3 regions of the Provencibacterium massiliense genome follow, and region 2 is predicted to be linked to each of the others. Evidence: a T-box and tRNA genes for the amino acid it is inferred to sense, from the RefSeq annotation. Region 2 holds a T-box; the other regions hold tRNA genes.

Region 1 (9,482 bases), on a different contig from region 2:
AAGCGCCGTGGTCAGCGTGGTGGGCACCGACCGCTACGGGGACGAGATGATCGAGGTTTTAAAAAAATACAAGGTGGATTCCAGCCACATGCACCGCAAGGAGGGAAAAACCGCCGTGGCGCTGATGGACCTGATCGGGAATGACCGCCTGCACACCAGCTTTGACGAAGGGGTGCTCGAGGGGTTCGATCTGAGCGAGGAGGACTTGCAGTTCATCAAGGGCTACGATGTAATCCACGGGGTGATCTGGGGCAAGGTGAACCACCACATGCCCACCTTCAAGGAGTGGGGAAAGACGGTCGTCTACGACTTCGCCACCGACCTTGACGACCCGGAGATCGAACGGGTGCTGCCCTATGTGGACTACGGCTTCTTCTCCTACAAGCAGGACGACGCCTTCATCCGCGATTATCTTAAAAAGGCGCAGGCAAAGGGGCCGAAGGTGCTGATCGCGACCTTGGGCGAGCACGGGAGCATAGCCTATGACGGGAAGGAATACTACCTGCAGGAGGCACTGCCGGTGACGGTGGTGAACACCGTGGGGGCCGGGGACAGCTTCATTTCGGGCTACACCTACGGGGTGATTAAAGGGCAGGACGTGCCCGGCTGCCTGCGCACCGCCGCCGAGACCTCCGCGAAGATCATCCAGATGTTCGACCCCTATTGATTTGACGAGAAAGGCGGGATAAGCCAATGCCGAAGATCAACATCGAACGGGTGGCGGGGATGAACATCTGCTACCACCTGTTTACCACCGAATATTTCCTCGATTCCCTCTGCCGGCTGGGGATGAAGAGCGTGGAGTTCTGGGGCGGATATCCGCACCAGTTCATCAGTGAAAAATCCTATCCGCCGGTGAAAACCATCCGCAGGATGATCGAGGAGCGGGGATTAAACCTCATCTGCTATACCCCCGAGCAGATCCAGTATTACTACAACATCGCGGCCAGGGAGGACGACATCCGCGAGGACAGCGTCGAGCATTTCAGGCGGTGCATCTATGCCGCCGCCGAGATGGGCGCGCCCAAGATGCTCATGACCTGCGGCTGGGGCTACCAGGACGAGGACCGCGAGGAGGCCTGGAAGCGTTCGCGCGAGTCGCTGCATAACCTCGGCGAATACGCTGGGAAGATGGGGATCATCCTGGCGCTGGAGAACCTGCAGCAGGTGGAGAGCAACCTGATCTATACCCTGCCGCAGCTGAAAAAGATGCTCGACGAGCTTCAGTGCCCTGCCTTCAAGGCGATTGTGGACACGGTGCCCATGCACCTGGCTGGTGAGACGATGAAGGACTACATCGAGGCCTTCGGGGACGACCTGGTGCACACCCATCTGGTGGACGGCAACCCGACCGGGCACCTGGCCTGGGGCGAGGGCGAGCTGCCGCTGGACGAGGACGTGCAGACGCTCTGCGACCTTAGCTACAAGGGGACCATGTCCTTCGAGGTCTGCGGCGGGAACAACTTCGACCCCGAGGGCGAGATGAAGAAGAGCTTCACCCGCATAGGGCCGTATCTTGGCTAGGAGGGCGATATGAACAAGCTGAAATTTGAGCAGTTCGCCATTGGGAGCTTTCATTACCCGCGCTATCCGCTTTGCTATTTCCTCGATTCGGTGCAGCGGCTGGGGGTAAAAAACATCGAGCTCTGGGGCGTGGCGCCGCACCTCTATGTGGACGACCTGACCGGCGCGGACGTAAAGGCCATCAAACGGGAAATCGATGCGCGGGGGCTTCGGCTCATCTGCTACTGCCCGGAGCAGAACACCTATCCCTTCAACATTTCGAGCACCAACAAGGCCCTGCGCGAGCGCAGCATTGCCTTTATGGAGCGCTCGATCGTACTGGGCGCGCAGCTCGGCGCCCCGACCTTCCTGCTCTGCCCGGGGACCGGGTTCTTAAACGAGGACCCCGGGGAGGCCTTTAAGCTCCTGTGCGACGCCGCGCAGCGCCTGCTGCCCACCGCGCACCGGGAGGGGGTCACCATCGTGGCCGAGACTCAAACCTGGCACGACTGCAACATCCTGCACACCGCGGCCGACCAGCGCCGTCTGCTCGACGAGGTGAACGACCCGGCCTTCAAAGCCATGCTGGACGTCAGCCAGATGACGATCTACGGCGACACCATCGCGGACAACCTGCAAATTTTGGGCGACGACATCCGGCATATGCACCTCACCAGCTCCTACAGCGATTCGCTGGACCTGACGCTGCAAGGGGACGCGCTGCGCCAAAAGTACCCGGACGGGCGGCCGCTGAGCACACATATCGGTTTTCGGGCCGGGAACAACCCCATCATCGACTACCTGCGTCAGATGGGAGAGGGGGGTTACTCCCACTACATCAGCCTCGAAATCTGCGCGCGGGAGTGCTTCGGCGACCCGGAGTTCTATGCGCGCGAGGGGCTCGAGATGATGAAGCAGGCACTCTAAGCAAGCTTACTCATTACTATCTCCATTTTATTTTCCGGCCGTCCCGGGACGGCCCTGCCCGGTTCTGAGTGGAACCGGGCGTCTTTTTATCCTTACGGGGGCCCGCTTTCGGTTGACAGCGGGTAGCGCATGTTGTACACTAAGAGGGACAAATCAGCCGCCAGAAGGCTATGCTGAAATACAGAATACGGGGTGGTCAAAATGGATATCAAAGAGTTGCAGCGCCTGAATCCGGACAAGAAGATTTATTCGATCGACGACGAGGCTTATAAGCCCTACGGCCGGGTGCTGGGCGACGTGTGCGTCAAGGACCTGGTGGAGTACATCGACAAAAACATCGAGATTCCCGCCTCCGGCAGCAAGTATGTGCCGAGCGTGCCCGAGCTCGAGGCATTCGATTGCGTCAAGAAGATCGAGGACCTGGTCTATGGCCAGATGGAGGTCGAGGCCGGCTACTGCGCGGGCTACAACGACGTGCTGGGCGGGCTGGAGTTCCATCAGGGCAGCGAGGTGGCCGTCACCACCACCGACACCCTCTTCATCGTGGGCAAGAAGCAGGATATGTCCGACGAGGGCGACATCGACGGGAGCAAGCTCGAGTACTTCTACATCAAGCGCGGCCAGGTCGTGGAGATGTATTCCACTACCCTGCACTACTGCCCGGTCCATGTGGACGATAACGGGTTCTTCACCCTAGTCATCCTGCTCAGAGGAACCAACACCGCGCTGGACCATCCGAGCGCGAACAAGCTCTTCACCAAGAAAAACAAAGGATTTATCTGCCACACCTCCAACACGGCGAAGATCGAGGCCGGTTCCTATCCGGGGCTCAAGGGCGACCTGATCAAGATCAACCTGAAATAAGCCGGGACAATGCTCTTATGCCGCGGGCGGGTACCTTTCGGGTATCCGCCCGTTTGGGGTTTTTTCGGGTGACGGGAAAGGAATGGTGATCAACATGGAGAGACGGTTTCACACGGTGGGGATCGCGGGCCTCGGGCTGATCGGCGGCTCGCTGGCGCTGGCGCTGCAGCGCCTGGGCGGGATCACGGTCTGCGGCTACGACCTCGACGGGGATACCCTCGAAGCGGCGAAGCGCGCGGGTGCGATCGTGCGGGCCAACGAAGGACTGGAGGAGTGCGACCTTGTGGTGGTGGCGCTCTATCCCGGCGCGGCGGTGCACTTTGTCGGGGAGCATATCGCGGAGCTTCGCCCGGGCACGGTGGTGGCCGACTTCTGCGGGATCAAGCGCTTTCCCTGCGCGGTGCTCGAGCCGCTCTGCCGCGCGCGGGGGCTGTATTACCTCGGCGCCCACCCGATGGCGGGCAAGGAGATCAGCGGCTTTGCGGCGGCCGACGCGAACCTTTTTCGCGGCGCGAGCCTGATTCTGACCCCGACCGAGGAGACCGATCCGGCGGCGCTCGCCGCCTTCCAGGAGCTGTGCCGGGAAGTGGGCTTCGGCCGCCTGGTGCGCAGCACCCCCGAGGGGCACGACCGGATCATCGCCTACACCTCGCAGCTCGCGCACATCCTCTCGAGCGCCTACATCCAGAACCCGCTCTCCAGCGACTTTAGCGGCTTCACCGGCGGCAGCTTTCAGGATTTGACCCGGGTGGCGCGGATGAACGGCGAGATGTGGGCCGAGCTCTTTGAGCGCAACCGGGATATGCTCATCGAGCAGATCGATGAACTGACCCTGAAGCTCGGGGAGTACCGACAGGCGCTCGAGAATGAGGATTCGCGGGCGCTTTGGGCGCTGATGGAGCAGGGGACCGCGATCAAGAACCGGCTGCTGGCGGGGGCCAGCGACCCGAAGTGGGAAGAGGTCTGATCCTCTGCGCCGGCCGCGAAAAAGAAGTAAAATTTTGCGGACAAGGTGTTGACAGGGCGGGATTTTTATCGTATAATTATTAGCGTTGTCGGTATGAATCGGCAGCGGTTGCGGGAGCATAGCTCAGCTGGGAGAGCACCTGCCTTACAAGCAGGGGGTCACAGGTTCGAGCCCTGTTGTTCCCACCAGCTAACAAAGGCTTCTGCCGCTGACGGTCGCACCGGCCTTTGTTAGAAATTTGGCCCGGTAGTTCAGTTGGTTAGAACGCTAGCCTGTCACGCTAGAGGTCGTGGGTTCGAGCCCCATCCGGGTCGCCAATTTTTCTTTTTGCACAGTCTTTGCCCCGGATGGGGCGAGAACAGGCCGACCGCTCGCAAGAGCGGGGAAATCGTGCCGGTGGCACGATTTTAGGCCGCGGGTAGAGCCCGTTTATCCGGGTCGCCAATTTGTTTTTCCTGCGCGCGGGCGCATCTTGCCTTTGTAGCTCAGTTGGTAGAGCAGAGGACTGAAAATCCTCGTGTCGTTGGTTCGATTCCGACCGAAGGCACCACGCCGCTGCTTGTGCAGCGGCGAACATGCGGGTTTAGCTCATCCGGTAGAGCGCCACCTTGCCAAGGTGGAGGTAGCGAGTTCGAGCCTCGTAACCCGCTCCAAAGCGCTTGTATTTTCTGCGGAAAATGCAAGCGCTTTTCACATTGTTATAAGCGCGAAGCGCTTCGCGGGCGGAACTAAGCTCCCCCTCGGACCACCTCCGGCCTTCGGCGGGAATAAGGGCAAGGAACGAAGGCAAGTATGTTTCATCTACAATGACCCAATGGCATAAATAAAAAACGATTTGCTTTTGCAAGTCGTTTTTTATTTATCTTGCCTTGACGGGGAGCGCAAAGATAAACCGTAAAGAATGGCGCCCCTTGAAGCAGCACCCTTTACATTTCCTGCCTTCCTATTTTCCTTATGATGTGTTATACTGTAGTCGATTAAATGGAGAAAGGAAGGGTCAAGGAAATGGATCAAAACGTCGAATTTATCCTCGAGCGCCGCGTGGAGCGCACGATGGAGGCCCTGGTGAAAAACCGGATGGAGGCCTACTACGCGCCGAGCGCCGGAAAGGCGAAGGAAGCGGTAATATCCCTCCTGAGAGAGGGGGCCGTCGTCAGCCACGGCGGGAGCCAGACGCTGATCGAGTGCGGAATCATCGACGAGCTGCGCAGCGGCAAATACAACTACCTCGACCGCAGCGCACCGGGGCTGAGCAAGGAGCAGGTGACCGAAATCTACCGGCGTTCCTTCTTCGCGGACTACTACCTCGGCAGCGCCAACGCCATCACCGAGGAGGGCGAGCTCTTTAATGTGGACGGCAACGGCAACCGGGTGGCCGCCTACATATACGGCCCGCAGAACGTCATCCTGGTCGCCGGGATCAACAAGATCGTGCCGGATATCGAGAGCGCGCTGACCCGTCTGCGCAAGATGGCGGCCCCGGCCAACGTCAAGCGGCTGGAGTGCGAGACGCCGTGCTTCCGCACCGGCGAGTGCATGAACTGCCACACGCCGGGGAGGATCTGCTGCGACTACGTGGTGCAGGGCTTCCAGCGGGTTCCGGGGCGGATCAAGGTGGTCCTGGTCGGAGAGCCGCTCGGCTACTGAGGAAAAGGAAAAAGCTGTCCGCTGATGGAATCAGCGGACAGCTTTTATTTTTGGTCGTGTTCAGCCTTCCAGCGCCTTGCGCTCGTTGAGGATATTGTCCAGCAGCTCGGTTTGGTACTGGTAGTTCTCCTTTGCCTTCTTGTTTTTCGACGCGGCATGGGTGTCCGCCGCGCGGAAGGTCAAAAAGAGGCTGTCGCCCAAGGCTTCGGTCAGCGGGTCGTCGCAGAAGACGGTATCCGAAAGCGGGATCTTGCGCCCGTCGTCGAAGGCTTTGTCGCTGTAGGCGCTCAAATCCACGAAGTTGAGCGGGTCGCCGATCATATCGTAGGCGTAGTCGTCCATGATCAGGATCATCGACTCGCCTTCGGTCATCTCCACCGAAAAGCGGGTCTGGGCCGCCATGAAGACCTGGGCGTTCATCCCGGTATCGTCGTCCTCGGGGAAGCCAATCGCCACCACGTCGACGTTGACCTTCCCGTCGCCGTCCCGGTCCACCTCGTACTGCTCGGCGATCTCGCAGAGGCGCTCGCGCTGCTCGTCGCTGATATAGGCCTTGCCCACGATGGTGATGGTCGAGTCGAACTTTTCCTTGGACAGGATGTCGTAGGCGAAGGAGACGAGCATGATGGCGGCCACCACGCCGATGATGGTGTGCCATTTAAAATGGTACCAGTAATTCTCAAACCACTTCTTGGTGCCGAATTTGGGTGGGCCGTTTTCCCACTTTTCCATAATGATAGCCATTCCTTTCTCGGGGAGAAGCGCCCGGGCAGCCGCAGAGAGCCCGGGCGCGGAATCCATGAGTTTGAATCAAAATAATTGCCGCGTGGAAAACACGTACCCTCTCTATAACCTCAGTTTTCGCGGGGCTTCATGGTCGGGAAGGAGATCACGTCGCGGATCGATGCGCTGTTGGTCAGCAGCATGACCAGCCGGTCGACCCCGATTCCGAGCCCGCCTGTCGGGGGCAGGCCGTAGGACAAAGCGTTCAGGAAATCCTCGTCGATGTCGCAGGCCTCGTCGTCGCCCGCCGCCTTGAGCGCCGCCTGATGCTCAAAGCGCTGGCGCTGGTCGATCGGATCGTTGAGCTCGGAGAAGGCGTTGGCGTACTCCCGCCCGGTGATGAACAGCTCGAAGCGCTCGGTGTAGTCGGGGTCGTCCTTCATGCGCTTGCTCAGCGGGGAGATGTCCACCGGATGGCCGGTCAGGAAGGTCGGCTGGACCAGCTTCTCCTCGCAGTACTCCTCGAAGAAGAGGTTGAGGATGTCGCCGATCCCGTGGCGCTCCTCGTATTCGAGATGGTGCTCCTTGGCAAGCGCGCGCGCCTGCTTGAGGGTGGAAACCCCGTTAAAGTCCACCCCGGCGTACTTCTTGACGCATTCCTTCATGCTGATCCGCTCGAAGGGCTTCTCCAGATCGATGGTCAGCTCGCCGTAGGGGATAACCGCGGTGCCGAGCACCTCGTGCGCGACCGTGCGGATCAGTTCTTCGACCAAGTCCATGATCCCGTTGTAGTCGGTGTAGGCCTGGTAGAGCTCAAGCATGGTGAATTCCGGGTTGTGGCGGATGGAAATCCCCTCGTTGCGGAAGACCCGGCCGAGCTCGTAAACCTTGTCGAAGCCGCCCACGATCAACCTCTTGAGGTGCAGCTCGAGGGCTATTCGCAGGTACATGTCCATGTCGTGCGCGTTGTGGTGGGTGATAAAGGGCCGCGCCGCCGCGCCGCCGGCCTGGGTGTGCAGCACCGGGGTCTCCACCTCGATGAAGCCCTTCCCGTCGAGGAAGGAGCGGATGGCGGTGATGATCCGCGAGCGCTTGACGAAGGTGTCCTTGACCTGCGGATTCATAATCAGGTCGACGTACCGCTGGCGGTAGCGCATTTCGGTGTCCTTGAGCCCGTGGAATTTTTCGGGCAGCGGGGAGAGGGACTTGGTCAGGAGGGTGACCTCCGTCGCCTTGATGGAAACCTCGCCCCGGCGGGTGCGGAACACCTCGCCCCGAACGCCGATGATATCGCCGATGTCCCAGTATTTCAGCTGGGCGAAGCACTCCTCGCCGATCATGTCGATCTTGACGTAGAGCTGGATCCGGCCGCTGGAGTCCCGCAGATCGAAGAAGCTGGCCTTGCCCATGTCCCGCCAGGCCATGATCCGGCCCGCCAGGGAGACGCTCTTGCCCTCGTACTCCTCGAAGTGCTCCTGGATGTCGTTTGCGTAGGCATCGGTTTTATAAGAGGTCTGCTGGAAGGGGTCCTTCCCCTGGGCTTGCAGATCGCTCAGCTTTTCGCGGCGCACCCGCAGCACCTCGGAAAGGGATTGCTCCTCGCTTTCCGGGGTTTGGTTCTGTAGCTCCTGGTTGTTCTCTGACATTACACAACACATCCTTGTCGTTTGGGGCGCTCGCCCACGTTTTAAAGCAGAGACACCTCTGCTGCCAATATCCCTTATTATAACAAAAAGCGGGCTTTTTGCAAAGCCCGCAAAGGATTTTCTTTGTAAAATCCGCTCTCAGATCGAGATTTCCAGGATTTCATACTGGACGGTGTCGCCCGAGGGGAGCTTGACGTCCACCTTCTCGCCGACCCCGTGGCCGAGCACGGCGGCACCCACCGGGGACTCGTCGGTGATGGTGTCCATGTCCGCGCTGCTCTCCACGGCGCTGACGATGCGGTAGCTCTCGATATCCCCGAATTCCATGTCCTTTATTTTAACGGTGGTGCCGATGGAAACTGTGTCGGTCGAGAGGTGCTCGTAGGAGATGACCTTGGCATTCTTGAGCTGTTCCTCCAGCTTTTGGATGCGGGCCTCCACTAACGCCTGCTCGTTTTTCGCCTCGTCGTACTCGCTGTTTTCCGACAGGTCGCCGAAGCCGCGCGCGACCCGGATCTTCTCCGCGATCTCCTGACGCTTTTCGACCTTGAGGTTCTCCAGCTCGTCAACGAGAGCCTGATAACTGGCGCTGGTCATGATGAGTTCTTTCGCCATGAACCGGTTCATTCCTTCCGTAGTCAGATTCGGCCCCCGCGCGGGAGCGCGGGAGCAGGACGGGCGGGAAGCGCAATTGCCCATCCCGCAAAAAAGGTCCGGCGGGAGGGATATTTGGCTCCTCCCGCGGACAATAAGAGTATTATATGCAAACCGGGAGAGGTTGTCAAGCTGTAAACGGTGAAATTATCTAAAAATTCACCTTTTTCTCGGTTTTGTTCTAGTATACCCGATGAAATTTTATATTTCGCGCAAAAGTATTCCAGCTTATTCCAAAATCCGTACCTGTTCCTGGTTTTGCGACAGCTGAGCGGCGATCTGGGGCACCGTGACGCGGCGGCTTTTGCAGAGCATCGAGCTGGCGCACAGCCCTCCGACCGCCTCGACGCCGCACAGCTGCCACAGGGCGGTGTAAAATTCATCCCGGTCGATCCCCGGCGGAATTGCCTCGTCCGCCTCGGGCAGGCCGTAGTGCGGCAGTACCAGGGAAAGGTTGTGCTCAATCGGCTCGGCGCGCATGGAAAATACCGGCACCGGATAAAAGGAGGGGAGGGGCAGGGCGCCGAGATCGAGCAGTGCGGCGCAGCCGC
Region 2 (9,482 bases):
GCCCGCCTGCTCCCCGGTGCCGGGGCGGGCGACATAGACGATGTCCTCCCCGCTCGCGCCCAGGGTCACCGCGTCATAGGGGACCGACCAGACGTCCTCTTTACTGGCAGTGAGGATGTTTAGCCGCACGCTCATCCCGATGCGCAGCCCGGTGCCCTTGCTGGTCAGCTCCACGTCGGTCTCGAACTCCACGGTGCCGTCGGTCTTGGTGGTGCCGTCCGCCGCCTTGATCGCCGCGGGATAGATCCGCCGGACCGCGCCCTCGAACTCCTCTTCGCCGGTGGCGTCCGCCTTGATGGTGGCGCTCATCCCCTCCTGCACCGTGCCGATGTCGTACTCCTTGAGCGTGGTCTTGATCTGCAGCGCGTCGGTGTCCTCCACCACGAACATCAGCCCGTTGCCCGGCACGCCCTCCTTGGCGTAGACCGCCGTGACCGTGCCGTTGATCGGGGAGGTAATCACCGAATCCTCCAAATCCCTTCTCAGCTTCTGCAGCTCGAGCTGCTCGGCGGTCAGGTCGGCCGCGATCTTGTTCCCCTCGATGGTATCCTCGTATCCCTCGAGCTCCTGGTTGGCCGCATTGATCGCCGCATCCCGCTGCCGCTTGGCGTTTTCATAGCGCATGCGCGCGTCGGAATAGGCGCGGTCCGCCTCATCCTTGAGCTTGCGCGCCTGCTTGACGGTAAGGGTATCCGAGTCGGAATCGCCGACGGTGTGGTCGTCCTTGGCGTCCTCATAGTCGTCCTTGGCGTCGTCATAGGCCTCCTGCGCGTTGTCGGCCGCCTTCTTGGCGGCCTTGAGCTCGGTCTCGGCGCTGATCAGGGCGCTGTTGAGGTCGTTTTTAATGTTGTCTTTCGCGTTGTTGTACTGCTTTTGGCTGACGTCGATGTTGTGCTCGTCGCCCGCCTGGGCCTTGGCGATCGACGCCTGCTGGCGCGCGATGTCCAGCTTGAGGTCCTCGGTGTCCATCTCGCAGAGCACGTCCCCTTCGCTGACGCGGTCCCCTACCGAGACATTGAGCCTGAGCACCGGGCTCTGCAGCTTGGTATATATGTACGAGGCGTCCGCGCTTTCCACCGTGCCGGAGGCGCTGATGACATTCTGCAGGCTCCCCTTTTGCAGCGGCGTCACGCTGACCGGCATGGCGGAGGATTTGCCCATCCCCATCACCTTGACGGCGGCAAAACCACCCACCGCAACCACCGCACAGAGGATCAGCACCGTTTTGAGCTTTGGCTTTTTAAACTTAAAATTCGGCTTTTTCAGGTTCAGTTTCATGTCGACTCTCCCTCTCTATTACAGGTCCGCCCGGGCCGTCCGATTTCTCTTCGTACTATCCGTATTATTTGTATTAACACTGTAGTACAATAATACAATCTCTACGCCAGTCTGTCAAGAGATTGTCAAAAGAAATATGTGAAATTTTTGAAAATATAAAACGGCGCTTTCCGGGGGCATACATCGGGAAGTGCTGAAAGCAGAGCTTTCAGCACTTCATGAAGGGCGCCAAAACGATTCCCCGTTTGAAAAAATTCTGTGCGCCCTTTGCGCTTGTCCCATTATATCGGATCACAGGGGGAAAGTATACTGGGAAGACTTAGGATTAAGAAAAATGTAAGATTCACCCTTTTCACATATTCTCCAACTGGGAGAGCCAAAGCCGAGCCGAAGCGTCGCTGGGCATGCGCCAGTCCCCCCTCGGGGAGAGGGTGACCGAGCCGACCTTCGGCGCGTCCGGCAGGCAGGAGCGCTTAAACTGCTGGGCGAAAAACCGCCGGTAAAACTCCTTGAGCCAACGCAGGATGGTTTCGCGCGGATACTTTTCTTTAAAGGCGCGGCAGGCCAGGCGCAGCACCTTTTGCGGCGCAAAACCCCAGCGGATGACATAGTAGAGGAAGAAGTCATGCAGCTCGTAGGGCCCGACGAGCTCCTCGGTGCGCTGAACGATCCCCTCCCCGCCGCCGGGCAGCAGCTCGGGGCTGACCGGGGTGTCCAGGATGTCGCGCAGCACCTCCCCGGCCCTGCCGCCGATCCGGGCGGCCTCGTGCGCCACCAGATGGCGCACCAGGGTCTTGGGGACCGAGGCGTTCACCGCGTACATCGACATGTGGTCCCCGTTATAGGTCGCCCAGCCGAGCGCCAGCTCGGAGAGGTCCCCGGTGCCGATGACCAGTCCCCCCTGCTGGTTGGCGAGGTCCATCAGCACCTGGGTGCGCTCCCGCGCCTGGGCGTTTTCATAGGTCACGTCGCGGCGCTCCTCATCCTGTCCGATATCGGCGAAATGACGGCACACCGCCTGCGTGATCGGGATTTCGCGCAGCGGCACCCCGAGGCTTTCGCAGAGCGCACGCGCGTTTTGCAGCGTGCGCGCGCTGGTGCCAAAGCAGGGCATGGTCACCGCCCGCACGAAGGCGCGGGGCACACCCATCCAGTCCGCCGCGCGCACCGCCACCAGCAGCGCCAAAGCGGAGTCCAGGCCCCCCGACAGGCCGAGCACCGCGCATTTGGCGCCGGTGTGCAGGAGGCGCTGACAGAGCCCCGCGCTCTGCAGGCGCAGGATGTCTTCGCAGTTGGCATGAAGCGCCGCCGGATCCTGTGGAATAAAGGGGAAGGGGCTGACCGGACGGGTGAGCGTGGTTTCGTGGAGCGGCAGAGAGAAGGGAATCCTAAGGTATCCCTCGTCCTGCCGCGCCGGGAAGGTGGTCAGCCGCCGCCGCTCGTAAGCGAGGCGGGAGACGTCCACCTCGCTTATGACCAGGCCGGTGGTAAAGCGCTCGCTCTCGGCGAGCACCGCCCCGTTCTCGGCGATCAGATTATGACCGGCAAAGACCAGGTCGGTGGTGGATTCCCCCTCGCCCGCGTCGGCATAGAGATAGCCGCAGCACAGCCGCGCCGACTGGCCGCTCACCAGCGCCCGGCGGTAATCCGCCTTGCCGACGGTCTCGTCGCTGGCCGACAGGTTGCAGATCATCAGCGCCCCCGCCGCACAGTGCCCGACCGAGGGCGGGGCGCAGGACCAGAGGTCCTCGCAGATTTCCACCCCGAAGCAGAAATCCTCCATCTCCTCGCAGCAGAAAAGCAGCCTGGGGCCGAAGGGCACCTGGCGCCCATCCAGGGAATAGCTTTTGTTCTCCCCGGACGAGGGAGTGAAGAGCCGTGCCTCGTAAAACTCGCCGTAATTGGGTAAAAACCGCTTCGGTACCAGCCCCAGCAGCTCACCCTTATGGCAGACGGCGGCGCAGTTATAGAGCTTGCCCGCCGCCTGCAGCGGCAGTCCGAGCACCAGGACCGTTTCCAGCTCCCGGGTTTCCCTTAGTACCCGGCGCAGGGCGTCAAGGGCGCCCCGCAGCAGGGTGTCCTGCAAAAAGAGGTCGCAGCAGGTATAAGCGCTGAGCACCAGCTCGGGCAGACATAGGAGCCTGACGTTTTGCTCATCCGCTTGTTTTGCCAGCGCGACCACCTGGCCCGCGTTATAATCGCAGTCCGCCACCCTGATTTTCGGCGTGCCGGCCGCCACCCTGATGAATCCGTCTTTCATGCCGTCCCTCCATTTCTCTTTTTTATTGCTGAGCATGAACGAAGCAATAAAAATGGCCATGACCGTAGGTCGGCCATAAGAATTGTAAAAATAGCGCGCAGCTGCTATTTTTAATAGTATCTACAGAATTTCTTTCAAAATTTCTCCAATGGCCCTCAACCTCTCCCCTCCCGCTCGCTTATTCTTCACAGATAAGTCTATGCCGTCTTGTCCTCCTCGAGGCCGGCATCTGAATATGAAGTCCCAGCGCCTCGAGCTGGGAGGGGTCCACCGTCCCCGGCGCGCCGGTCAGCGGGCAGGAGGCGTCGCCCAATTTCGGGAAGGCGACGACCTCCCGCAGCGAGCAGGCCCCCAGCAGCAGCATGACCAGCCGGTCCAGCCCGAAGGCAAAGCCGCCGTGCGGCGGGGTGCCGTAGCGGAAGGCGTCCACCAGGAAACCGAAGCGCTCCTTGGTCTCCGCCTCTGAGAAGCCCAGCGCCTCGAACATCTTCTCCTGGATATCGGGGCGGTGGATGCGCATACTCCCGCTGCCGAGCTCGACGCCGTTGAGCACCACATCGTAGGCCTGGGCGCGCACCCGTCCCGGCTCGCTGCACAGATACTGCACGTCCTCGGGATAAGGCATGGTAAAGGGATGATGGGTCGCCACATAGCGCCCCTCCTCCTCGGAGTACTCAAACTGCGGGAAGTCGGTGACGATCAAAAAGCAAAAATCCCCCTCCCGGCGCAGCGAAAGCATCCCGGCGAGGTCCAGCCGCAGCCCGCCCAGCGTGCGGCGCACAGTGGGAAGGCCGTCGGCGCAAAAGAGGATGAAATCCCCGGGAGCCGCCTCTACCCTCTCCAGCAGAGCGTCCATGTCATCCTTTGAAAAGTATTTGGTCAGCACCGAGTAGAGCTCCCCGTCCTGGCGCACGGCGATCCAGGCCATCCCCTTGGCGCCGTAGCCGAGGGCCTTGTCTGTCAGCGCCTCGATCTCGCCTCGGGTGAAATCCGCCTTACCCTTGACGTTCAGTGCCCGCACGCAGCCCCCCGACCTTGCCGCCTGAGAAAACACCGAGAAGCCGCATTTTACCGCAATGTCGCTGACATCCACGATCGGCAGCCCGAAGCGCAGGTCCGGCTTGTCGCTGCCGTAGCGGTCCATCGCCTCCTGCCAGGTGATGCGCGGGAAGGGCGCAGGGAAATCCAGCCCCATCGTCTCCTTCATAATGTGCTTAAAAAGCCGCTCAAGATGGAGCAGGATGTCCTCCTGGTCCACGAAGGAGAGCTCCATGTCCACCTGGGTGAACTCCGGCTGCCGGTCGGCGCGCAGGTCCTCGTCCCGGAAGCAGCGCGCGAACTGATAGTATTTGTCGATCCCGCCCACCATCAGAAGCTGCTTAAAGATCTGCGGCGACTGGGGCAGGGCGTAGAACTCGCCCGGATGGACCCTCGAAGGCACCAGATAATCCCGGGCCCCCTCGGGGGTAGATTTGGTGAGCATGGGGGTCTCGGCCGAGAGGAAGCCCTCCCGGTCCAGGTAGTCCTCCACCACCCGGGCGACCCGGTGGCGAAAGCGCAGGTTTCTTAGCATCTCGGGCCGGCGCAGGTCCAAAAAGCGGTAGCGCAGCCGCAGCTCCTCCCGCACGTTATTACTGTCGTCCAGCTGAAAGGGCAGCGTTCCGGCCTCGCTGAGCACCTCGAGAGAATCCGCTGCCAGCTCGATGGTCCCGGTGGCAAGTTTCGGGTTATAGGTCTCCTCGTCCCGCTCCCGGATCATTCCGCTCATAATTGCGACCGTCTCGTTCTTGAGCCCCTCGGCCGTATGGAAATCGGCCTGGGTGAGGTTCCTTGCATCGCAGACCACCTGTAAGATTCCCTCCCGGTCCCGCAGGTCCAGAAAGATTACCCCGCCCATGTCCCGTTTGGCGCTGATCCAACCCGCCACCGTCACGGTGCGGCCCAGATCGCTTTCGCACAGCACTCCGCAATAATCGGTCCGTTTCATCAAAAACTCCTCCTTTATCAGGTCCCGCAAAACCAAAAAGGCCTTTCGTCCCACACAAATTGGGACGAAAGGCCTTCCTTCCGCGGTACCACCCAAATAGGCTCCCCAAAGGGAAACCCACTCTTTCACACTATGGCTGGCGGCTGTAACGCGCCGCCCCGCGTCTGAGCCTACTTGGGCAACATTTGCCTCCCGTTCGGTCAGCGGCTCCGGGATGTTCTTCCCCCAAAGGCACAGGCGCCGGTTTTCAGCTACCCCGGCTCTCTGCCGCCCCTTCCTTTGGGCTACTCTTCCCATCAATGCCATTTTCATCATTGTAAGCGTAAAGCGCTACGGACTTAATCCGCAGCGCCCTTGCTGTTTGTTGTGATTGATTATATTCTGCCCGGCCCATCTTGTCAAGCGGTGATTGCCGGCAGGAAGAATCTTCATCACAAACGCCCGGTTCCGTTTTGTTATTCCCCGCCGTTTTTAGGAATATTCACCAGACTTCCCGCGTTTAGTCAATATATCAAAGTCAATATATCGGTTCATATTCCGTTCATATGAGAACGCTAGAATAAGGGATGGAGGAGGTGCTCGCATGACATTTTGGCGGGACAACCAGACGGCGGTGGCGGCTTGCATCCTCGCCCTGCTTTGTGAGGATGGGACCCGCATATACCTGCCAAGCAGGGCGATGCAAGAGAGGCTGAACCTGGAGAGCGAACCATTCGACCAGGCGCTGCAGCAGCTTCTGTCCTCGGGCGCGCTCGAGGGGTGCGAGTGGCCCTATGAGGGGATAGCCCTGCCCCATTACCGGATTACCGGAATCGGACGGTCGCTGCTGCAAGGCTATCGGGAGCAATGGCGCCGGGACCGCGAGGAATTGGATCAACTCCTGCTGTCAAGCGGATTCTCCACTTCTGTAAAGTAAAATGGCATTACAGATTTAGCGCGTCAGTTTTGCACGGTATCCGATCCCCCGCACCGTGACGAGCTGGAACTCCTGGCGGTACTTGAAGCGGGCGCGCAGCCGCTTGATATGTACATCCACCGTGCGCTCGTCCACGCCTGTGTCCAGCCCCCACAGCTCGTCGAGCAGCTGGCGGCGGGTGAAGGTCTGCCCGGGCGATGACAGCAGCTTAAAAAGCAGCTCGAATTCCCTTTTGGGGAGCTTCATGTTCCGGTCGGGCGTGGAAACCGTCAAGGTATCGTAGTCCGCGGCCAGTTCGCCGATCTGTAGCTTGTGGCGGCTGGCCGCGCCCGCGCGGCGCAGCAGCGCCGATACCCGCAGGAGCAGCTCCTCCATCTCAACAGGCTTTGGCATGCAGTCGTCCGCGCCCGCCAGAAAACACGCCCGTTTCTGTTCGAGCGAGTTTTCCCCAGCCAGCAGGAGGATGGGCAGCGAAAACTGAGCGGCGCGCAGCTCCCGTGTGATGGTGCAGCCATCCTTCCCGGGCAGCGCCGCCTCGCAGACAAGCAGGTCGATATGAAAATTGTCCAGCAAAAAGTAAACCTTTTCTCCGTCCTGGGCGGGAAAGCAATGATAGCCCCCGTCCTCGAGACTCTCATAGAGGCGCTTCGCTAAGGTTTCGTCCCCCGTTGCCGCCAAAACCGTAAACATTGCCGTTCCCCTCTTTCTCCCCCAAACGCTCAGTGTTCGGCCCGTATTTTGACATGATGCAGCCCGTCGTGCGTAGGCTGGGGTGCGGGCTGCGCCTGCTCATGCCGGGTCGCCTCGGCAAGCCTTTCTATGATCTGAGACAGGGCTTCGCAGTCCTGTTCCCCGAGCTGGCGATGCATTTCGTCATCCCATTCCTTGAGAATTTCCCGGACCGCGCTGGTCACCGCCCTGCCCGCCGGGGTGAGATAGAGCAGGATGATCCTCCGGTCGCTCCTGCTCCCCCGCTTCATCACGAAGCCCCGCTCCCCGAGCGCGCGCAGCTTGCGGTTGACTGCCGCGCGGTCCATCTGCACCGCCGCTTCCACGTCGCCGACCCTACAGCCGCCGTGAGCCCCGATATAGGCCAGGAACTGATACCCCGCCTCATCCAAGCCGTGGGAGAAGAGGTACTCGTCCACCCGCCGCTGCAGGTAATACTCCAGCTGGAAAAGCTCATAATAAATTGAGTTGTTATTTCCTTCCATTTTTATACCCACCCTCATGACAGGAGAAAAGCCCGACCCTGGAGAGTAGGTCGGGCTTATCGTTATTTGCTTTATGGCAGAGGAGGAAATTCCAATAAACCTCTCATGCCCGAAAGCCAATGGAACAATCGCTTACTTGGAAGCCTTCTTGAACGCAACAGCGCCAGCAGCGACCAGGGAGACGACCGCCATGGCAGCGGCAGCGCCGACCATGTCGTTAGCGCCGGTGCCCGGGTTGGTCTTGTCGCCATCGGTGGGCTCTTCGGTCTCGTCGTCAGAAGAAACATCCTCGCCATCCTTGGAGATGGTGCCTTCCTCGTACTCTTCCTCAGCCACGATGTAGGTGCCGAGAACCTTGGTCTCGAACGCCCAGCCGTCGCTCTCATACTCAGCGTCAACCTTGGTCACGTCGCCGGTCTTCTTGTTGTACTCGTAGAGCACAGAGCCGGAGTCAGCGTCGATCACAACTTTGACCTTGGAGGCAAACTTCGGATTGGCGATGAAGTCATAGCAGTCAACGTCAACGTCGCCGAAGAAATCAACGATCTCATCGATGTCGTCGTCAACCAGTCTCATGTTTTCATAGTCGGTGCCGTAGTTGCCCTTGAAGTACACGTCAACATAGTCGTTGGCGCGGATTCTGGACTCGTCGCCGATCACTTCGTCAAAGTTGTAGACAACGCCATTCTGCTTGCTGTTGGAGTAGTTGGTGTCTTCCTCAACTTCCTGGATGCGGGAGTAGGCAACAGCCTCGTCGTGCTTGATGGTGATAGTAATATCCTTATCAGCATCAGCCTTATTCTTCATAATTTTGCCACTCTCGATGACAAAATCTCCGATGGTCATATCGAGCTCAACCTCATAGTCCTCGAACTCGAAGGTGCGCAGACCGGCATTGCCTTTCAGGGTCAGAACCGGAGACTCCCAATCCTTATTGTTGGAGGTGGGGGTGATGCTGTTATCAACAGTGGCACCATCATTCTTCTTAACAGAAGCAGTGATGTTTTTGGAGTTGACATGAGCTTTAATTTCGGTGATGATCTGACCAGCAACCGGATCAATTACGATCTCAGCTTTGTTACCAGCGGTATCCTCGTCGATACCGGCATTGTCGGGACCATAGGTCACGAGGTAGGGGGCGCCGTTTTCAAACTCGGCATTGTCATCGGTCTTGCTGACGATGATGGAATAGCCATAGCTGGAACCGGACTTTTTCGCAATGTTGCCAGCGAACGCTACGGAAGCGGTGCCGAGAACCATCGCAGCAGCAAGCACTGAAGCCAGTACTTTTTTCATTGTGTTTCTCCTCTTTTCTTTAAAATCAAAACTGGTGTGGGATCTCTCCACTAAGTTTCATCCCTTACCGTGATTTCATTATAGAAAAGATTACAAAACGGTGAAACAAAAATAAAAAGCCTTATATGAAACGATTTATTTCTTAATCTATAACAAAATTTTACTTTTATGTCAAACTGATGTATTCTATATTTTAATATTTCTTATTTATTAATTATTTATTTCCATTATGAATAATCAATGAACCAAAAGGTTTGAAATGATTTCCTCTCTGTCACTGGAACTATAGACAAATTACAATTTTGTCTCAAAATTCCGGGACTGGACAAAGCCTTCCTCCTGCTATACAATAAATGTTGGACAACAACGTTAGAGGAGGAATCGGACATGCCAAAGGTGACGCTCGGAAGCACCGGGATCACGGTCGATAAAAACGGGTTCGGCGCGCTGCCGATCCAGCGCATCTCCAAGGAGGAGGCCGCAAATCTGCTGCAAAAGGCTTACAGGGGCGGGATGACCTTCTTCGACACC
Region 3 (9,482 bases), on a different contig from region 2:
AACGGTTCAGCCGCGCCACCCCATAGCACAGATAGAGCGCATAGACCAGCCAGACGAGGTAGGGCAGGTAGAGCCAGGCGCTGCGCTCGCAGATGCGGCGCATGCGGGTGACGGTGAGCACCCCCAGCGCGATCATGGCCACGATCATAAAGAAGGAGAGGGTGTACTGCCCGAGCCTAAAAAAGGCGCCCGGCCACAGGGCGCTGAGCAGAAGCCCCGAAAAATAGAGCACCAGGGTGCTGCGCCGCAGGTAGTAGTCGGTCTGCGGGGTGATCAGCAGATGGTACAGCGCGAGGGCCATCAGCACATAGAGGATGGTCCAGACGATGGGGAAGACCGCCGCCGGCGGAGCCAGGGCGGGCAGGTTCATGGCATGGTAGGCGCTTGACATATCGCCGCCGAGCAATGTGCCGAGCAGCGAGGCGGCGGCCGACGCGGCCAGGGAAAGCAGAAGTTCACGCAGTTTGATGACGCCCACAGGGCAGACCCCCTCAAAAATTGCTTTGCTGGTTACCTTCTAAATATATGAACCCAACGCCCCGATTATATGCGCGCGCCGGCGCGAAAGAGGAAGAAATGCAGGAAATCGGAAAAAAGGGGATGAAACGCAAAGCGGTGTATGCTATAATAGCCGCATGACGGCCATTACAGCATTTTTATGGCAGAGGCCATTTTTCGCCCGGGCCGCGGCCGGTCCGCGCGCGGGCGCGAGCTTAAGGGGAGTTTGAGTGAAATGGAAATCAAAGCGGCAAACCGGATCGTGGTCAAGGTCGGAACCTCGACGCTCACCCATCCGAGCGGGCTGATCAACATCCGCCGGATCGAGCAGTTCGTCAAGGTGCTGGCCGACCTCAAAAATATGGGCAAGGAGATCGTCCTGGTCACCTCGGGCGCCATCGGTGTCGGGGTGGGCAAGCTCGGGCTCAAGGAGCGCCCGTCGGACACCCGCTCCAAGCAGGCGGCCGCCGCCATCGGCCAGTGCGAGCTGATGTACATCTACGACCGGCAATTTTCCGAATACAACCACGTCATCTCCCAGGTGCTGCTCACCCGGGACGTGGTGGAGGACGAGCGGCGGTGCGCGCTCTGCCGCAACACCTTCTCCCGCCTGCTGGAGTATGGGGTGATCCCGGTGGTCAACGAGAACGACACGGTGGCGGTCGAGGAGATCGAATTCGGAGACAACGACACCCTTTCGGCAGTGGTGGCCACCCTGTGCGACGCCGACTTGCTCATCATCCTTTCGGACATCGACGGGCTCTATACCGACAACCCGCGCACCAACCCCGACGCCACCCTGATCCGGGCGGTGACCGAGATCGACGATTACATCCTCTCGATCGCCCACGGCGCGGGCAGCGCGCGGGGGACCGGCGGGATGATCACCAAGATTCATGCCGCCGAGGTCGCCGGGGAAGCCGGGATCGACACGGTGGTGATGTCGGGCACCGACCCGGCGCTGATCTACCGGCTGCTCGAAGGGGAGTCGGTCGGAACACGCTTTTACAGCAGGCAGGCAAAACCGGAAAATGTGACGGCCTAGACGAGGAGGGCTTTGAAATGGTGGATTTAATCAGCTTGGGCAAGCGCGCGAAGGCCGCAAGCAGGGTCCTCTCCTGCGCGGGCGCGGAAAAACGCAACGGGGCGCTGCGGGCGATCGCCGCGGCGCTGCGCGAAAACGCGCCCGCGATCTTAAAAGAAAACGGGGCGGACATGGCCGCCGCGCGCGAGCGCGGGATGACAAAGGCCTTCCTCGACAGGCTACAGCTGAGCGGGGAGCGGATCGAGGGCATCGCCGCGGCGGTGGAGGAGATCGTCATGCTCCAGGACCCCGTCGGGGTGGTGGAGAGCGGGCGGACCTTGGAAAACGGGATCCGGCTCGTTAAGACCAAGGTGCCCTTCGGGGTGGTCGGGATGATCTATGAGGCCAGACCGAACGTCACGGTGGACGCGGCGGCGCTCTGCCTCAAGTCGGGCAACGTCTGCCTGCTGCGCGGCTCGAAGGAGGCGATCCGCTCGAACATCGCGCTGGCAAACGTCATGCGCGGCGCGCTGGACAAGGCGGGCCTGCCCGGGGACTGCATCCTGCTGGTGGAGGATACCACCCGCGAGAGCGCAAACGCCATGATGACCTTAAACGGCTACCTCGACCTGCTCATCCCGCGCGGGGGCGCCGGGCTGATCCGCACGGTGGTGGAGAACGCCACCGTCCCGGTGATCGAAACCGGGGTGGGCAACTGCCACACCTATATCGACGCGCACGCCGACCTCGAGATGGCGGTGAGGATCCTGGACAACGCCAAGACCTCCCGCCCGTCGGTCTGCAACGCCTGCGAGACGGTGCTGGTCCATCGGGACATTGCCGGACGCTTCCTGCCGGCGGCGAAGGCGGCGCTGGCGCACGCAAACGTGGAGTGGCGCGGGGATGCGCGCAGCTGTGAAATTTTGCCGGGGATCAAGGAGGCAAACGAGACGGACTGGGAGACCGAATACGGCGACTACATCCTCGCCTGCCGGGTGGTGGAGAACATGGAGGAGGCGCTTTTGCACATCGCGCGCTACTCCTCGGGCCACTCGGAATGCATCGTGACCGAAAGCTATGAAAGCGCCGAAATTTTCACGGCAAGGGTGGACGCGGCGGCGGTTTACGTCAACGCCTCGACCCGGTTTACCGACGGGGGGGTCTTCGGGCTGGGGGCGGAGATCGGCATCTCCACCCAGAAGCTGCATATCCGCGGGCCGATGGGGCTGCGGGAGCTGACCACCGACAAATATATCCTCTTCGGCAGCGGGCAGGTGCGCTGAGCGCAAACTTGAACCGTTTGTGAATTCTAAGGGCTTTGCTTGAAAGAATACGCGCCAATGTGGTATACTGGCTAGTAGTCGCGGGGAAACCCGCAAACCGGTATCACGAAAGGAATTGACGATGACGGAATACAATTCTCTGCGCGAGGTGCACCGGCGGCGCAAAAACAGGGCCGCCGCCCCCATCGGGGCGCTGGTGCTCATCCTCGCCGCGGCAGGGCTGGTGGCGCTGATCATTTTGGGCGTCAACCTGACCTCGCAGATTCTCGATAATTCGCGGGAGAAGCAGAAGTTTGAGAAGATCATCCAGCCGGTGCTGATGTTCGACCCGCCGCCCTTCGAGGACGTGACGACGCTGGATAAGTTCACCGTGCTGCAGGCCGCGCTCTGGGCGACCATGCTCGGCGACAAGCGGGAGACCTATCCCTTCGACGCGCAGGGCAACCTGATCGTCCCCTCCTCGGACGTGGACGTGACCTCGACCCAGCTGTTCGGGCCCGAGCTTGAGCTCGAGCACCAGTCCTTCTCGGACTTCGGCATCTCCTATGAGTACAACGAGGCCACCAAGGCCTACCATGTGCCGGTCATGAGCGCCAGCGCGCTGTATACCCCGCGCGTGGACGAGATCACCCGCGACGGGGACACCTATTCCCTGTTGGTGGGATATATCCCGCCGGGCACCGCCTGGAACACCGACATCGCCGGGAACAAGACCGAGCCCGACCCGCACAAGTTTATGATCTATGAGCTGAAAAGGCTGGATAAGCATTATCAGCTGACCGCCATCAAGGACCCGCCGCCCGAGAAGCAGGTCGGCTACGGGACCGAGGCTTCGGTTCCCGACGGGGCGATCGCCAGTGTCGGGGAGGACGAGACGCTTCCGGACGGAGAGGGCGGCGTCTACGGCGAAGGGGAGGAAGGGGCTTTGGCATCCTCCTCGCAGGAGGACGGCTCCTCCAGCGCCGGGGAGAGCTCTTCCGATGAGCCGGAGGATGACGGCTTTGAGGAGGATTCCTCCACTGAGAGTTCCTCTGAGGATTCTTCGGAAGAATAACGACAAGGATGAAGGGATGCAGGCCGTTGATTTCATCAACGGCCTGCATCGTGCAAGGGAGAAAACCGGGAGGGAGCAGTATGCAGGAGGCGTTCACCTACTCCGACCGGGGCAAGCGCTACCACACTTATGACTATTACCTGCGGCACCGCTACGGCTGCAAGGTCTGCCGGATCCCGCTGTCGGGAGGGTTTTCCTGCCCCAACCGGGACGGCACCAAGGGGGTGGGCGGCTGCGATTTTTGCTCGGGCGCGGGCAGCGGGGAGTTCGCCGGGGACGCTGCCCTGACCATCGCGCAGCAGGCGCGGCAGGTGCGCGCGGGAACGGTGAAGAAATGGCCGCAGGCAAAGTACATCCCCTACTTCCAGGCCTTTACCGGGACCTTTGCGCCGCTCTGGCGGCTGCGGGAGCTCTATGAGGCGGCGCTGGCGCTGCCGGACACGGTGGGGCTCAGTATCGCCACCCGCCCGGACGCCATCGCGCCCGAGGCGTTGGACTATCTCGGAGAGCTGGCCCGGCGCACCGACCTGAGCGTCGAGCTCGGGGTGCAGACCTGCCACGACAGGACGGCGGCGGCGCTCAACTGCCAGCACACCTGGGAGGAGTTCCTCGAGTGCTTCTGGAGGCTGCGCGAGCGGGGAATCGCCGTCTGCGTCCACCTGATCGACGGGCTGCCGGGGGAGGACCGGGGGATGATGGCCGAGAGCGCCAGAAAGGTCGGGGAGCTTCGGGTGGACGCGCTCAAACTCCATCTGCTCTACGCGGTGCGCGGCACCGTGATCGGCGAGCGCTATGAGCGCGGGGAGCTGCGGCTGCTCACGAGGGAGGAATATGTGGACATTATCTGCGACCAGCTCGAGCTGCTGCCGCCACAGACGGTGATCCAGCGCCTGACCGGCGACGGCGCGCCCGGGGAGCTGCTGGGGCCGCAGTGGAGCCGCAAAAAGCTCTGCGTGCTCAACGAGATCGACAAGGAGCTGCGCCGCCGGGACAGCGTGCAGGGCTGCCGGTACCAGGCCAAGTATTAAGTTTTCGTTAAATCGGCCCACAGGCGGCCGAGATGTGGTATACTGTTTACCATCCGTTAATTGGAGGGAAAGAAGTGAAAAAGGTTAGACTGGGCGTTTATGGAGCGGTCACGCTGCTGTTGGCCCTTTATGTTTTTGTGGAGTCGGTGAATTTGAGCCCCTTCTATTCCGAAGGAGCCATCTTCTGGGCTCTTGTGATCTCGCTGTATCTGCTGATCTGGGCGCTCTTCCACTTTGGGGAGTTCACCTTCCAGCGGCTGGAGGCGGGGATGAGCGGGGCGCAGCGGCCCTTTAACTATGTGCCCAAGCGCAAGTTTCCGAAAGTCGTCAAGTTCATCATCGCGGCGCCCTGGGCGTTCCTGGCGGTCATGATGATCATCTCCTCCCCCCTGATCAGCTGGGGGGCTTACCGCGACCAGCTGGGCGAGGTGCAGGAGCGGGAGTTCTCCAGCGACATCCAGGCGGTGGACATGTCCCAGGTGCCGATCGTGGACCAGGAGCTCGCCTATAACCTGGCCAACAAGAAGCTGGGCGAGAAGCCCTCGCTGGGCAGCCAGGTGGTCCTGGGCGAGCCGACCATCCAGATGGTGGACGGCAAGCTGATCTGGGCGGTGCCGCTGCAGCATTCCGGCTTCTTCAAGTGGCTGACCAACATGTCGGGCAGCGCGGGGTACATCACCGTTTCGGCCACCAACGTCAACGACGTCAGCTATGTGGAGGACCATAAGATCAAAATCCAGCCGAACAGCTACCTGCTGCACGATCTCAAGCGCAACGTGCGCTTCGGTGGAGCGTTGTTTGAGGGGATCGTGGACTATTCCTTCGAGCTTGACGATAACGGGCAGCCCTACTGGGTGGTGAGCACCTACCGCAACCGCCGGGGCTTTGCCCTGCCCGAGGCGACCGGGGTGATCGTGGTCAACGCGACCACCGGGGAGAAGGAGAAGTATTCCATCGCCGACGTGCCCGAGTGGGTGGACCGGGTGCAGCCCGAGGACTTCATCCTCAACCAGATCAACAACCAGGGCGCCTATGTGCACGGCATCTTTAACTTTGCCGACAAGGACAAGTTCCGCCAGAGCGAGGGGCACAACATCGTCTACAACGGCGGCAACTGCTACCTCTTCACCGGGCTCACCAGCGTCGGGCGGGACGAGAGCGCCATCGGCTTCATGATGGTGGATATGGTGACCAAGGAGCCCATCCGCTACCAGATCAACGGCGCGACCGAGGACATGGGCCAGCGCTCGGCCGAGGGGAAGGTGCAAAACCTCAAATATGACGCCTCCTTCCCGATCATCATCAACCTTGACGGGCAGCCGACCTACTTCATGACCCTCAAGGACAACGCGGGGCTGATCAAGCAGTATGCCTTCGTGTCGGTGGTCAACTATTCCACCGTCGGCACCGGGGAGACCATCGCCGACGCGCGCAGGGATTACAGCCAGGCGCTGCGCAACGGCGGCAGCTCGGCTGCGCTGCAGGAATCGGCCGAAACTGAGAAGGCCACCGGCGCGGTGCTGCGCATCGCCTCTGAGCAGAGCGAGAAGCAGGAGATTTACAAGCTGATTCTGGACAGCAAGCAGGATGTGATCTTCATCGCGGACAGCACCGTCAGCGACGAGCTGGCCATCACCAGGGAGGGGGACCGGGTGACGCTCGAGTATGTCGAGACCGGGGACGGGGTGATCCACGCCGTGTCCTTCGACAATTTGGAGTTTACCCAAAAGCAGGCCGAGAACGGATAAATGATCAAAGCGGCCCCGGCGGACATCATCCGCCGGGGCCGCTTTATCCTTGTGGCAGGCAATTCCCGCAGCAGCGTTTTAAAATTTTTTGGGCACAGTGTTTTTTTGTGGTGGAGCGCATATAATAAAGGGGAGCTGCGAAAGTGGTTTTTCTGATAAATTTGGTAAAAGCGGGTTGACAACGAATCGAGGGTATAGTATAATAAATTTCGTCGCTGAAAGGCGTTTTTCTATATGTTGGAAGCCTGCGTTTGTCAGGTCTTGCAGTTATCTGGCCCGGTAGTTCAGTTGGTTAGAACGCTAGCCTGTCACGCTAGAGGTCGTGGGTTCGAGCCCCATCCGGGTCGCCAATTTTCTTTTATGGCAGAGCTTGTGGTTCAGGAGAAGCCTGGGCCGCCCATTTGCCTTTGTAGCTCAGTTGGTAGAGCAGAGGACTGAAAATCCTCGTGTCGTTGGTTCGATTCCGACCGAAGGCACCAATCGTCTATTAGCCGCATAGGCTGATATAAAATGCACATAGCGGATGTGAAAACGGTAAGTTCTCTCAAAGCGGTGCAACACATGCGGGTTTAGCTCATCCGGTAGAGCGCCACCTTGCCAAGGTGGAGGTAGCGAGTTCGAGCCTCGTAACCCGCTCCAAAAAGCCGCGCCACTTTAGATGATAAAGTGGCGCGCGCTTTCAAAATTTATCTGGCGCCGTAGCCAAGAGGTAAGGCAGAGGTCTGCAAAACCTTCATTCACCAGTTCAAATCTGGTCGGCGCCTCCAAAAAGCGAGCGCCCTTCCGACAGGAAGGGCGCTCGTATTTTTGTCCGGCGCCCCAGATTTGAACTGTGGTCAACATCTGGCCGGCGCCCGGCTTAGCAGAATTGGTCCGGCGAAATTTTACACAGTCTTGATAGAACGCCTTGCCGCAACCGGTTATGCTATGGGATGATGGGAAGAATGGCATGCCGGATGGAATACCGTCCCTTGACAGATTGAAACCATTACAAAAAGATGATAGAATGTAGACATGGAGGCCCGATGAAGGACAGGGAAGCACAGCTGGAAAGAGCCCGTTTGATGCGGGAAATGGAGCTTTTGGACGGAGGTGCCAAGATGGGATTATTCTTGGAAGCGGTGGTTTTGGCGCGGCAGGAGGTGCCGGCGGCTAAAGAGCTGCTCAAACGGTTCGAGAAGCGCTCGCAGGAGGACGAATGCGCCCTGATTGCGCAGGAATGCATGTGCTTTGCGCGGGAGCGCGGCACCTTCATCCTGCTCAACGAGGATTGCGCCGAGGGCGAGGCCTTCGCGCGGTTCGCCTCCCAGGAAGACGGCGACGCCGTGCTCTACCTGCATATCCATGACGAGGCGCTCTGGATGTACCGGCTGTTCTGCTGCGGCGTGGAAAAGGACCGCTTCTGTCCCATCCCGGACTACTGGGAGGATGGGATGGAGCGGGAGGAATACGACTCCTGGTCGGGGGACGCCGAGAAGCTGGAACGTTATATCGGCGGCTTTCATGCCGGGGAGGTGGAGCGTTACCTCACACTCTGGACCGACGAAATGTTCGAGGGCAGGCAGGCGAGGAAGGCCTATGCGGGGGACGAGTACGGCTATGCCGATTGCTGGCAGATGGCGGACTTCCTGCGCCGGATCGGATACCCCTATCCCGGGGAGGACGAGCTGGGATAACAAAAAAGTCAAAAGGAGCTGCGAAACGATTCGTTTCGCAGCTCCTTTTTTGTTTTGCTTACTGAGGGCGCTTCTGGCCGCGCACCACCACCGCGATGATCCTCGGGCCGGCGTTGATTGAAACCGAGGCTCCGATGGTATAGACCCCCTTCGGCGGATAGCCGAGCTTTTCCTCGAGCAGGGCAGAAAGCTCCTCGGCGGGCTCATCGAGCATCCCGCGCACGATGATATACTCCCCGCCCGCGGCGATCGCCTTCTGGCAGAGCGCGCACACCCGCGGGACGACGTTCTTATCCCCGCGCACCTTCTCGAGTACGTTGTTGCCGCCGTCCACCATGTGGATGATCGGGCGCAGGCCCAGCAGCTCGCCCACAAAGGCGGCGGCCGAGCTGATCCGCCCGCTCTTTTTTGCAAAGTCCAGCGTATAGCAGGCCAGGAAAATTTCGGCGCTGTCCGCCCAGTCCTGGATGTACGCAATGATCTTCCCGGGCGCCTCGCCCGCTGCAATCATCTTGGCCGCCTCCATCACCGGGTAGCCGTAGCCCAGGGAGTAGCTCTTCGAGTCGATGATGGTGATCTTCATCCCGGCGGCGAGGACGGGCTCGTCGCGCAGAAACTGCTCGCGCGCCAGGTGCGCCGACTCGAGGGTGCCCGAGCCCTTGCCGTTGATGGTCACGCAGATCAGGTCGGTGTAGCCCTCGGCGGCGGCGCGGGTGAAGGATTCGAGGTATTCCGCGCAGTTGATCCGGGAGGTGGCGGGGATCTCCTTGGCGGCGAGCAGACGCTCGTAGAACTCCTCGTTCGAGAAATCCACCCCTTCGAGATAACCCGTGCCGTCGATCGCAATGGGGATGTTTTTAATTTCAATCCCGAACTCCTTGGCGAGGGCGGGCGGGATGTCCGAGGTGGTATCGGTTATCAGCTTGATCTTACTCATGGTGGTCCTCCCAGTTAAATTTCGTCAGCCGGCCGCTGTTCTGCAGCGCGGGGTAGCCCCACTGCCGCAGCACCTCATAGGCGGCGATGGCCGCGCTGTTGCTGAGGTTCAGGCTGCGCAGCCCGGGCTGCATGGGGATGCGCACGCAGCGCTGCGGGTGCGAAAAAAGCAACTCCTCCGGCAGCCCGGCGTCCTCCCGTCCGAAAAGGAGATAGCTCTCGTCGGGATAGGAAA

Evidence for each region. A T-box is a leader RNA that pairs with one kind of tRNA and senses whether it is charged. The one in region 2 lies ahead of aspS (aspartate--tRNA ligase), so its partner is inferred to be a tRNA-Asp.
Region 1: it encodes a tRNA-Asp, which carries the amino acid that the T-box ahead of aspS (aspartate--tRNA ligase) is inferred to sense. The anticodon was not compared.
Region 3: it encodes a tRNA-Asp, which carries the amino acid that the T-box ahead of aspS (aspartate--tRNA ligase) is inferred to sense. The anticodon was not compared.

What each region holds. Positions count from the first base shown of each region.
Region 1 covers NZ_FWCH01000008.1:104,739-114,220, reverse strand. Annotated here, with positions in the region: gene frlD (fructoselysine 6-kinase) at 1-667, shown strand, start outside; gene B5477_RS01395 (sugar phosphate isomerase/epimerase family protein) at 694-1,524, shown strand; gene B5477_RS01390 (sugar phosphate isomerase/epimerase family protein) at 1,534-2,430, shown strand; gene B5477_RS01385 (DUF4867 family protein) at 2,632-3,294, shown strand; gene B5477_RS01380 (prephenate dehydrogenase) at 3,389-4,261, shown strand; tRNA gene B5477_RS01375 (tRNA-Val) at 4,374-4,449, shown strand; tRNA gene B5477_RS01370 (tRNA-Asp) at 4,502-4,578, shown strand; tRNA gene B5477_RS01365 (tRNA-Phe) at 4,736-4,811, shown strand; tRNA gene B5477_RS01360 (tRNA-Gly) at 4,839-4,914, shown strand; gene B5477_RS01355 (lactate utilization protein) at 5,267-5,908, shown strand; gene B5477_RS01350 (hypothetical protein) at 5,969-6,640, opposite strand; gene lysS (lysine--tRNA ligase) at 6,763-8,277, opposite strand; gene greA (transcription elongation factor GreA) at 8,416-8,892, opposite strand; gene B5477_RS01335 (hypothetical protein) at 9,160-9,482, opposite strand, start outside.
Region 2 covers NZ_FWCH01000012.1:913,819-923,300, forward strand. Annotated here, with positions in the region: gene B5477_RS09465 (efflux RND transporter periplasmic adaptor subunit) at 1-1,278, opposite strand, end outside; gene B5477_RS09470 (NAD(+) synthase) at 1,631-3,538, opposite strand; gene aspS (aspartate--tRNA ligase) at 3,717-5,525, opposite strand; T-box leader at 5,583-5,834, opposite strand; gene B5477_RS09480 (hypothetical protein) at 6,109-6,441, shown strand; gene B5477_RS09485 (response regulator transcription factor) at 6,457-7,131, opposite strand; gene B5477_RS09490 (MarR family winged helix-turn-helix transcriptional regulator) at 7,161-7,655, opposite strand; gene B5477_RS09495 (MDR/zinc-dependent alcohol dehydrogenase-like family protein) at 7,788-8,951, opposite strand; gene B5477_RS09500 (aldo/keto reductase) at 9,339-9,482, shown strand, end outside.
Region 3 covers NZ_FWCH01000011.1:233,974-243,455, forward strand. Annotated here, with positions in the region: gene B5477_RS04830 (TspO/MBR family protein) at 1-478, opposite strand, end outside; gene proB (glutamate 5-kinase) at 734-1,543, shown strand; gene B5477_RS04840 (glutamate-5-semialdehyde dehydrogenase) at 1,561-2,805, shown strand; gene B5477_RS04845 (hypothetical protein) at 2,927-3,859, shown strand; gene mnmL (tRNA modification radical SAM protein MnmL/YtqA) at 3,940-4,887, shown strand; gene B5477_RS04855 (hypothetical protein) at 4,962-6,635, shown strand; tRNA gene B5477_RS04860 (tRNA-Asp) at 6,909-6,985, shown strand; tRNA gene B5477_RS04865 (tRNA-Phe) at 7,039-7,114, shown strand; tRNA gene B5477_RS04870 (tRNA-Gly) at 7,199-7,274, shown strand; tRNA gene B5477_RS04875 (tRNA-Cys) at 7,328-7,402, shown strand; gene B5477_RS04880 (hypothetical protein) at 7,736-8,311, shown strand; gene B5477_RS04885 (DegV family protein) at 8,370-9,248, opposite strand; gene B5477_RS04890 (tRNA (cytidine(34)-2'-O)-methyltransferase) at 9,241-9,482, opposite strand, start outside.